One region of the Cyanobium sp. NIES-981 genome, then DNA from elsewhere that is predicted to be linked to it. Evidence: predicted binding sites of a transcription regulator. Region 1 holds the regulator's gene; the other holds the start of a gene.
What was found. The regulator NtcA, encoded in region 1, controls nitrogen genes in cyanobacteria. The targets are predictions, from matches to a motif close to GTANCNNNNGNTAC.
Positions count from the first base shown of each region.

Region 2: a site for NtcA is predicted at 2,015-2,028, ahead of urtA (urea ABC transporter substrate-binding protein). Genes of this name have one in related genera too.

Region 1 covers NZ_LT578417.1:1,745,877-1,750,917, forward strand. Annotated here, with positions in the region: gene thyX (FAD-dependent thymidylate synthase) at 1-407, shown strand, start outside; gene dcd (dCTP deaminase) at 433-1,026, opposite strand; gene CBM981_RS09055 (cob(I)yrinic acid a,c-diamide adenosyltransferase) at 1,038-1,709, opposite strand; gene ntcA (global nitrogen regulator NtcA) at 1,941-2,681, shown strand; gene CBM981_RS09065 (DUF3084 domain-containing protein) at 2,748-3,959, shown strand; gene CBM981_RS09070 (resolvase) at 3,956-4,447, shown strand; gene CBM981_RS09075 (DUF3146 family protein) at 4,457-4,714, opposite strand; gene pth (aminoacyl-tRNA hydrolase) at 4,719-5,041, opposite strand, start outside.
Region 2 covers NZ_LT578417.1:2,282,468-2,287,508, forward strand. Annotated here, with positions in the region: gene CBM981_RS11515 (urease accessory protein UreD) at 1-46, opposite strand, end outside; gene ureE (urease accessory protein UreE) at 118-630, shown strand; gene CBM981_RS11525 (urease accessory protein UreF) at 620-1,261, shown strand; gene ureG (urease accessory protein UreG) at 1,270-1,878, shown strand; gene urtA (urea ABC transporter substrate-binding protein) at 2,140-3,420, shown strand; gene urtB (urea ABC transporter permease subunit UrtB) at 3,633-4,790, shown strand; gene urtC (urea ABC transporter permease subunit UrtC) at 4,794-5,041, shown strand, end outside.

The DNA.
Region 1 (5,041 bases):
GCCGGGCCGCCAACGGCGAGCTGGACCTGGAGGAGGTGTTCTATCTGCGGCCGGTCGGCAGCTATGCCGACCGCCAGGGCAAGAAGTACGTCTACGCGGAAGAGCAGCGCTCGCTTGACCTCGACCTCTGCCGCCGGGCCGCCGAGCGCTATCGCGACCTGCTGGCCGCCGGTTTCGCCGAGGAGCACGCCCGCGGCCTGCTGCCGTTCGACTACCGCCAGCACTTCGTGGTGAGTTTCACCCTGCGGGCCCTGCTGCATTTCCTGGACCTGCGGGCCAAGCTCGACGCCCAGCAGGAGATCCGGGAGCTCTGCGATCTGATCTGGCCCCACCTGCAGAGCTGGACGCCGGAGATCGCCGCCTGGTACGAGAAGAGCCGGCTGCACCGGGCCCGTCTGGCCCCCTGATCGCGCCGGGGGAAGCGTGTCTGGGCTACACCCGCGCCAGGGTCACGCGCTCCGGCTGATGCTGGTATTTGCCCGCACGATCGTGGTAAGTGGTGTCACAGGGATCGCCCTCGAAGAAGAGCAACTGACAGATGCCCTCGTTGGCGTAGATCCTGCAGTCGGCCCCGGAGGAATTGCTGAACTCCAGGGTGAGATGCCCCTCCCAGCTGGCCTCGGCCGGGGTGGTGTTCACGATGATGCCGAGGCGCGCGTAGGTGCTCTTGCCCAGGCAGATCACCGTGATGTTGGCGGGCACGCGCATGCGCTCCAGCGCCACTCCGAGGCCGTAGGAATGGGCCGGGAGGATGAAATAGGAGCCGTCCTCGTCGTCATGCAGGGGAGCGGGCTCCAGGTTGGCCGGATTGAACCGCTTGGGGTTCATCACCGTGCCGGGCACGTGCCGGAAGATCAGAAACTCCTGGGGCGAGAGACGCAGGTCGTAGCCATAGGAGGAACAGCCGTAGCTGAGCACAGGGCGGGCCGCCTGCTCAGGCTCCAGATGGCGCACCAGGCTGGCCTGAAACGGCTCCAGCATTCCGCTGGCCGCCTGCTGCTTGATCCAACGGTCGTTCTTGAGCATGGGGAGTGGAGCTAGAAGCCGCGGCGGAGCTGGGTCACCTGATCGGCCAGCGCCATCAGCTCAGGACCCATGCAAGGCCCGGTCAGGATGACATCCAGGTGCGGGGGGCGCTGCTCGAGGGTGGTGAGCACCTCCTCCATGGGCACATAGCCGAGCTCCACGGCCAGGCCGAGCTCATCGAGCACCATCAGATCCACGGCACCCTGGAGCAGCTGCTGACGGCTGTAGGCCCACACCGCCTGCACAGCCTCCAGCACGGAGGGATCATGATCCCGGGCCGGCTCGGCCAGGCAGGCGACCACGGCGGGGCGGAGCCACTGGAGCCGGCCGCACAGCCAGGGGCTGGCGGCCAGGCCCTGATCCACGCCGCCCTTGAGCAGCTGGCTCACCAGCACGCGGCTGCCCAGCCCCGCGCTGCGCAGGGCCTGGCTGAGCACGGAATTGGCGCTGCCCCGGAAGGGGGCGGTGTGCACCTGGAGCATGCCTTCGGGCTGCGCGGCCAGACGCACGGGCAGGGCGGCGGGCGGCAGGGGCCGGTGGGAGGGCAGGGGCGTGGTGTCGGTGGCGGCGGAAGCGAGCACCTCGAGCCGCGGGGAACGGCGGGAGGGGAGGGCCGCCACCCTGGCAGGCCCGGCCGGTTCGGCGCTGCCGGAGCCCGGGCTGGTCGTGAGACTGGCGGCCATGGCCCTGCAGCGACGCAGGACTGAATGTAGCGGCATCCCGCCGTAGCGCAGCGCACAGACACCACCCCTGGTGGGAACAGGTGTATCACCGGCACAGGCCGCTGCCCGGTCGCGGTTGGCCACGACAACAGCGGCGGTGCCGCCAGGTCCGCCGACCAACAAAGCGTGACGATTGCTACACGAAGGCCCCGGCCTGATCTTTAGGGTCCGGCCATCTGCCTTCCCCACCCCATGGTTGGCGCCTCGCGCGGCTTCAGCAGGACCGCCAACACCCCCAGCAGTGGGGCCCCCGGGGTGGTGAGCGGCATCGGATCGGCGGGCCAGAACACCCAGACGCTGCTGGAGGTGATCCGAAGCCTGGCCGGCAGCAGCATCGAGACGATCGAGCGCAGCAAGACCATCTTTTTTCCGGGCGATCCCGCCGAGCGGGTCTACCTGCTGCGTCGCGGCGCCGTGAGGCTCTCCCGCGTGTACGAGTCGGGGGAGGAGATCACGGTGGCCCTGCTGCGGGAGAACAGCCTCTTCGGTGTGCTCTCCCTGCTCACCGGCCAGCGCTCGGATCGCTTCTACCACGCCATCGCCTTTACCCGGGTGGAGCTCCTCAGCGCGCCGGCGAGCTCGGTGCGCAAGGCGATCGAGCAGGACGCCAGCGTGGGACTGCTGTTGCTCCAGGGCCTCTCCTCCAGGATCCTGCAGACCGAGACCATGATCGAAACCCTCACCCACCGGGACATGAGTTCCCGGCTGGTGAGCTTTCTGCTGGTGCTCTGCCGTGACTTCGGGGTTCCCGGCACCGAAGGCATCACCATCGATCTGCGGCTCTCCCACCAGGCCATCGCCGAGGCGATCGGCTCGACCCGGGTGACGATCACCCGGCTGCTGGGGGACCTGCGCAACGAGGGGCTTGTGCAGATCGATCGCAAGAAGATCACGGTGTTCGACCCGATCGCCCTGGCCAAGCGGTTCAGCTGAGCCAGTGACCGGGCCGGGCCGGCCATCGCCGCCAAGGCGGGATACTGACCCCGTTGGGGAGAGCCTGTGTCGGGCTGGCTGCTGATCCTGGCGCTGCTGGTGCTGGGTGGCGTTCTCGCCACCCTGGGGGATCGCCTGGGCAGCCGTGTCGGCAAGGCGCGCCTGAGCCTGTTCAACCTGCGGCCGCGGCGCACAGCGGTGCTGATCACCGTGCTCACCGGCAGCCTGATCAGTGCGGTGTCGCTCGGGCTGATGCTGCTGGTGAGTGAGCGGCTGCGCACCGGCCTGTTCGAACTCGAGCGGCTCGAGGAGCGCTTGAGCACCACCAGGACGCAGCTGGAGGCGAGCCGCCAGAGACTCACCTCCAGCCAGGCGGAGGTGGCCCGTGCGCAGCAGGGCCAGCGCCGGGTGCAGAAGGAGCTCGCCCAGGCCGAGCGCCAGGCCACCGCCCTGCGCCGCGAACTGGCTCCCCTCCAGGCCCAGCGCGCCCGGCTCGAGCAGGAACGCGACCGGCTGGCCCGGGTGGTGAGCGGCCGTGACGCCGAGATCAAGCGCACCGAAGCCGAGCTGAAGAGCGTGCGCGAGAAGATCGCCGCCGGAGCGAAGGAACTGGAGGAACTCGAGACCAACCTGATCGCCCTGCGCCGCGGCGATGTGGTGATCTCCACCGGGCAGCCCCTGGCCAGCGCCAAGGTGAAGCTGGAGCGTCCCGACCAGGCGAAGGAGGTGATCACCACGCTGCTCCAGCAGGCCAACATCAATGCATTCAGGCGGGTGCTGCCCGGCCAGCCGGTGGATCGTCAGATCCTGCTGGTGCCCAGCAACGACATCGCCCGGCTGGAAAGCCTGCTGGCCCGCCCGGGCAGCTGGGTGGTGAGCATCCTCTCGGCGGCCAACGTGCTGCGCGGTGAGCGGCAGGTGCTGGCCTTCCCGGACCTCCGCCCCAACCGCCAGGTTGTGGAGAAGGGCGAGGTGATGGCCCGCACCACGATCGAGGCCGACCTGCGCAGCCCGGAGCAGCTGGTGCGGCGGCTCAACCTGCTGCTGGCGGCGGCCTACGCCCAGGCCCAGCGGCAGGGCACCCTCGTGGATGGCCTGCAATTCGATGCCGCGAGTTTCAACCAGCTGGCCCGGACCCTGGCGGAACGGCCCGCCGCCACGGTGGTGCAGCTCGAGGCGGTGGCCCTGCGCGATGCCGACACCCCGGACCCGATCACCGTGGAGCTGCGGATCCTTGGCGGTTGGCAGAACCCTCCCGCGCGGCCGCCACGACCATGACCGGCCATCGCGGCAGTCCGGCGGGGGACCCAGAGCAGCCGCCGCTGTTGGCGGGCCTGGATCCAGGCCGCAGCAAGTGCGGCCTGGTGCTGGTTGACCGCGAGGCTGGCCAGGTGCTGCAGGCCGCGATCCTGCCTCCCCCCCAGGCGCTGGCCCTGCTGGCCGCGTGGCACGAGCAGCGGGGGTTGCGCCAGGTGGTGCTGGGTGACGGCACCGGCAGCCGGCCCTGGCCGCAGTGGCTGCGCCGGCTGACCCTGGAGCCCCTGAGCGTGGAGGAGCGCGGCACTACCCTGGCGGCGCGCACCCGCTACTGGGAGCTGCGCCGCAGGCCCAGCTGGCGCCAGCTGCTGCCCCGCGGGCTGCGCCTCCCTCCACGCGACATCGACGATGTGGTGGCCCAGCTGCTGGTGGAGCGCTGGCTCGGCCGCCGCTTCCGCAGGTCCGCCGATGGGGTGCTGCGGACCTGGCCCGTCCCGCCGGAGGCCTGAGGCGGACACCTAGAAGCGGGCTCGCACCGTGAAGGCATAGTCCCCGCCCGGTTCGAGCTGGTAGTCCGCCTTGAGCAGAAAGCGCAGCAGCGCGTCCTGGATCAGGGCCCGGCCCAGGGAGGGCTCCACGCAGAGTTCACCCCGGTCGAAGGCCCAGCTGAAGGTCCAGTGGAACCCACCGGCGCTCACCTCCCCCTCCAGCCGGCGGTGGCTGAAGCTCTGGTGCAGCACGCGCAGCTGGGCTGTGGTGGCTGGCAGAGGGGCCATGGGGTCAGGCTGACGGTGTCTCGGGCTGAAAACTGTTCAAACGATTACCGGCACGCTCCACGCCGAGGCGCTGAATCAGACCGATGCCGGACTCCACCTCGTGGAGCACCGCCTCCAGGCAGGGCTGTTCCGCCGGACTGAAACGCCCCAGCACATGCCCCACGGTACGGGCCCGCCGCTCCGCCGGGTTCTGGGCCGGCGCACCGATGCCGATCCGCAGGCGCGGAAAGTCCTGGGTGCCCAGGTGGCTGATGGTGCTGCGCAGCCCGTTGTGTCCGCCCGCGCTGCCGCTGGCCCGCAGGCGCAGCTTGCCCAGTGGCAGATCCA
Region 2 (5,041 bases), 540 kb from region 1:
GGTGAACCGTGTCCGCCCGCGGGTCCTGCCCGCGGCGGCGGAACAACAGCCGGGCCTTGCCATGCCACGGGGGATTCCCTGTGATGCTGGTGATCGTCCCGTCCGCGTGCTCCGGCCATGATCCCCGCCGCCGCGCCCGCTGCGCCAGCCTCCGGCCCCCTGCTCCTCACCCGCAGGCTGGGGGAGCGGGCCGGGGGAGAGGCGACCCTGAAGCTGGCCCTCAGCGCCGAGGAGCGCAGCCGGCTGCGGGGCCTGCGCCAGAGCGTCTGTGGTTGCCCGCTGCTGCTGCAGCTCCCCCGGGGTGAGCCGCTGCGGCCGGGCGAACTGCTCGGGGGAGCCAGCGCCGAGCCGCTGGTGCGGATCGAGGCCGCCCCCGAGCCGCTGCTGCGGGTCACCGCGGCTTCCGAACTCGGCCTGTTGCAGGCGGCCTACCACCTCGGCAACCGCCATGTGGCGATGGAGATCAAGACCGGGGAACTGCGGTTGCTGGCGGATCCGGTGCTGGCCCATCTGCTCGAACACCGGGGCCTGACCGTGACCGAGGTGGTCGCCCCCTTCCTGCCGGAGGCGGGGGCCTATGCCCCGGCCATCGACCACACCCACACCCACACCCACACCCATGGGCATTGAGCGGCTCCGCCTGTTCCAGCTGGTCAGCCCGGCGCTGCCGGTGGGCGCGTTCAGCTATGCCGAGGGACTGGAGGCCCTGGTGCAGGCCGGCCGCCTGGAGGATGGCCCTGCCGTGGCCCGCTGGCTGCAGGACGAGCTCCACCGGGGCGTGCTGGCCATCGAGGCGGCCTGGCTGCCCGCGTTGATGGAGGCTTCGCCGCAGGAGCTGCAGGACCGGGACCGCTGGCTGCTGGCCCTGCGGGAGGCCCACGAGGTTCGGGCCCAGCAGCGCCAGATGGGCGGCTCGCTGCTGCGGCTGCTGGCCGACCTGGGATTTTCCATGCCCAGGCTCGACCTGGCCTGGCCGGCGGCCTTCGCCCTGGCAGGCCGGGCCCTGGATCTCCCTGCAGCCGATGTGGTGGAGGCCTACCTCTATGGCTGGGTGGCCAACCAGCTGAGTGCGGCGGTGCGCCTGGTGCCCCTGGGCTCCACCGAGGCCCAGCGGCTGCAGCTGGCCCTGGCGCCGCTGATACAGGAGCGGGCGGTGGAGCTGGCGGCGGCCGATCCGCGCCAGCTCTGGAACGGGGGGGTGGGCGCCGGCATCGCCCAGCTGCGCCATGCTGAGCTCTACTCCCGGTTGTTCAGGAGCTGAACGGGGCCATGAGCAAGCTGCGTGTGGGTGTCGCCGGCCCGGTGGGCTCCGGCAAGACGGCCCTGGTGGAGGCCCTCTGCCGCCGCCTGCGCCAGCAGCTGCAGCTGGCCGTGGTCACCAACGACATCTACACCCAGGAGGATGCCCAGTTCCTCACCCGGGCCGGGGCGCTGGAGCCGGAGCGCATCCGGGGCGTGGAAACGGGAGGGTGTCCCCACACCGCCATCCGGGAAGACTGCTCGATCAACCGGGCCGCCGTGCGGGAGCTGGAGGAGGCCTTCCCCGATCTCGATCTGGTGCTGGTGGAGAGCGGCGGCGACAACCTGGCCGCCAGTTTCAGCCCTGAACTGGTGGATCTCTGCATCTATGTGATCGATGTGGCCGCCGGTGACAAGATCCCCCGCAAGGGCGGCCCCGGCATCACCCGCTCCGATCTGCTGGTGATCAACAAGATCGACCTGGCCGCGATGGTGGGGGCCAGCCTGGAGGTGATGGAGCGCGATACCGAGCGGATGCGGCCGGGGCGGCCCTGGTGCTTCACCAATCTGCGCAGTGGCGAGGGGTTGGAGGCGGTGGAGGCGTTTCTGCTGCGTCAACTGCCAGTCGTCACGAACTAACACAATTCGTTGAAGATCAGCGGGCATGGCTTGGCGGGTTCGGGGCACCCGCTTCAGAACGTTGCGCTGGGGCTGCTGCCAGGGGTCTCCCCATGCAAGGGGATGGGTCAGGTGCCACTGACCAGCCCGGCAAAGTGTGGCCTTGGCTACATTCCATCGGTTGCCCGCTGGATACGGTCCGCTATGCCGCTGAATCGCAGCGGACCATTCGGCGGTTCTTCCGTAGGAGCTTCTATGACCCCTTCCTTCATGGGCAAAGCCATGGGCAAGACGTCGCTGCGCCTGTTCAGCGGTGCCACGGCCCTGGCCACCTCCCTCACCCTTGTGGCCTGCGGAGGAGGCGAACAGGCCTCCGGGGATTTCGACGGTGAAGTGAAGGTCGGGATCCTTCATTCCCGCTCGGGCACCATGGCCATCTCCGAGAACACGGTGGCCGAAGCCGAGTTGATGGCGATCGATGAGATCAATGCCAAGGGCGGCATCACGATCGATGGCAAGAAGCTCAAGATCGTTCCTGTCGAGGAAGACGGAGCCTCGGATTGGCCCACCTTCGCCGAGAAGGCCAAGAAACTGATCGATCAGGATCAGGTGGCCGTGGTGTTCGGCGGTTGGACCTCCGCCAGCCGCAAGGCCATGCTGCCTGTCTTCGAGGCCAAGGATCACTTCCTCTTCTATCCGATTCAGTACGAAGGCCAGGAGTGCTCCAAGAACATCTTCTACAGCGGTGCTGCCCCCAACCAGCAGGCTGAGCCCGCTGTTGACTGGCTGCTCAAGAACAAGGGCAAGGACTTCTTCCTGGTGGGCTCCGACTACGTGTATCCACGTACGGCCAACACCATCATGAAGGAGCAGCTCAAGGCCATGGGCGGCACCGTGGTGGGTGAGGACTACCTGCCTCTGGGCAACACGGAAGTCGCCCCGATCATTGCCAAGATCAAGCAGGCCCTCCCCAACGGCGGCGTGATTGTCAACACCCTGAACGGCGACAGCAACGTGGCCTTCTTCAAGCAGATGAAGGCCGCTGGGATCACGCCAGCCAACGGCTACTCGATCATGAGCTTCTCGATCGCCGAGGAGGAAGTGGCGGCCATCGGTCCTGAGTATCTCGAGGGCACCTTCGCGGCCTGGAACTTCTTCCAGTCGCTCGACACTCCCGCTTCCAAGGAGTTCACCGAGAACTTCAAGAAGAAGTACGGCGATAACCGCGTCACCAATGACCCGGCGGAATCTGCCTACATGATGGTGTACCTGTGGGCCGCTGCTGCCGAGAAGGCCAACAGCGTCGACGACAACAAGGTGCGTGAAGCCCTGATCGGTGTCAGCTTCGACGCTCCCCAGGGCACCGTCACCGTGCAGCCCAATCACCACGTCGAGAAGCGCGTGCTGATCGGTGAGGTGCAGAAGGACGGCATGTTCAAGATCGTCGAGGACAAGGGCGTGATCAAGCCCATCGCCTGGAACCAGTTTGTGCCCGAAACCAAGGGCTTCACCTGCGACTGGACCCGCACGGACGTGCCCGATCCCGGCAAGTTCAAGATGTGAGCCGCCAGGCGTCGATGACCCACCCCCCGCCCAGGGGGAGGGGTTGCCTCGGCGCCGGAAGGGGGAGCCACCTCCCCCTTCCTTTCATGGGTCGCTTCCTGTGTCGCTGACATCCTGTTCCTGAATTCGGCTCTCCCTGAAGGATGGCCGCATCAGGGCAACCGGGGCCTCTGCGCTGTTCTCTGTTCCCCTGGGCGCCCCTGCGAGGGCCTATGGATCTCTTCAACGAAACCCTCTTCAACGGCCTCGCCATCGGATCGGTGCTCGTGCTGGCCGCCCTCGGCCTGGCCGTGGTGTTCGGCCTGATGGGTGTGATCAACATGGCCCACGGCGAGCTGATGATGCTCGGGGCCTACACCACCTTCGTGGTGCAGAACCTCTTCAAGAACGGCCCGCTGGAAGCCCTCTTCCCGCTCTACATCATCCTGGCGATCCCCGCCGCCTTCCTGGTGAGCGGTCTGGCCGGATTGCTGCTGGAGAAGACGGTGATCCGCCGTCTCTACGGCCGACCGCTGGAGACCCTGCTCGCCACCTGGGGGGTGAGCCTGATCCTGCAGCAGTTCGTGCGCTCGGTGAGCAGCGCCTTCGCCATCGGCCTGGTGGTGGCGGTGGTGGTGGGTCTGCTGGTGCCGAAGTTCACCCCCCGCACCTGGTGGCAGCAGCGCTGGACCCCCCTGCTGGGTGTGGGCAGCTGGATCGTGGCGGCGCTTGCCGGTGTGGTTCTCGCCAGCGTTCTCGGCGGCGTGAGGGTGCTCGATCAGCCCTGGTTCAGTGCCCGCAACATCGACGTGACGGCACCCGTGTGGCTGCGCGGCTCCCTGCAGGTCGGGGCGCTCACCATGCCGGTGGCCCGCTTGTTCATCATCGCCCTCACGATCGTCTCGCTGGTGGCGGTCACCTGGTTTCTCCAGAAGAGCGTCTGGGGGATCCGCATCCGTGCCGTGACCCAGAACCGGCCGATGAGCGACTGCCTGGGCATCCCCACCGAAACGGTGGATGCGCTCACCTTCCTGGTGGGCTCCGGTCTGGCGGGCGTAGCGGGCGTGGCTGTGACCCTGCTGGGCTCGGTGGGGCCGAATCTCGGCGGCAACTACATCGTGGACTGTTTCATGGTGGTGGTGCTCGGCGGGGTGGGCAAGCTGCTGGGCACTGTTGTGGCCGCTCTGGGCATCGGCGTGCTCAGCTATGTGATCGGTTCGGGCTCGCTGCTGCTGGTGTGGCCCGCCATGCCGGAGGGGCTCAACGCCCTGGTCACCTTCTTCGCCACCACCTCGATGGCGAAAGTGCTCGTGTTCGCCGTGATCGTGGTGTTCCTGCAGTTCAGGCCCGCTGGCCTGTTCCCGCAGAAGGGACGCATGGTGGAGGCCTGATCCATGCCACGCCTGCGTCAATGGTTGCCCTGGCTGCTGATCATCGCGGCCGGCCTCATCCTTCCGGCCGTGCTGCCGCCCTTTCGGCTCAACCTCCTCGGCCGCTTTCTCTCCCTCGGCATCGTGGCCCTGGGCATCGACCTGATCTGGGGCTTCACCGGCCTGCTCAGCCTGGGTCAGGGCATCTTCTTCGCCCTCGGGGGCTATGCCATCGGCATGTACCTCCAGCTCAAGAGCCTGCAGCCCGGCCA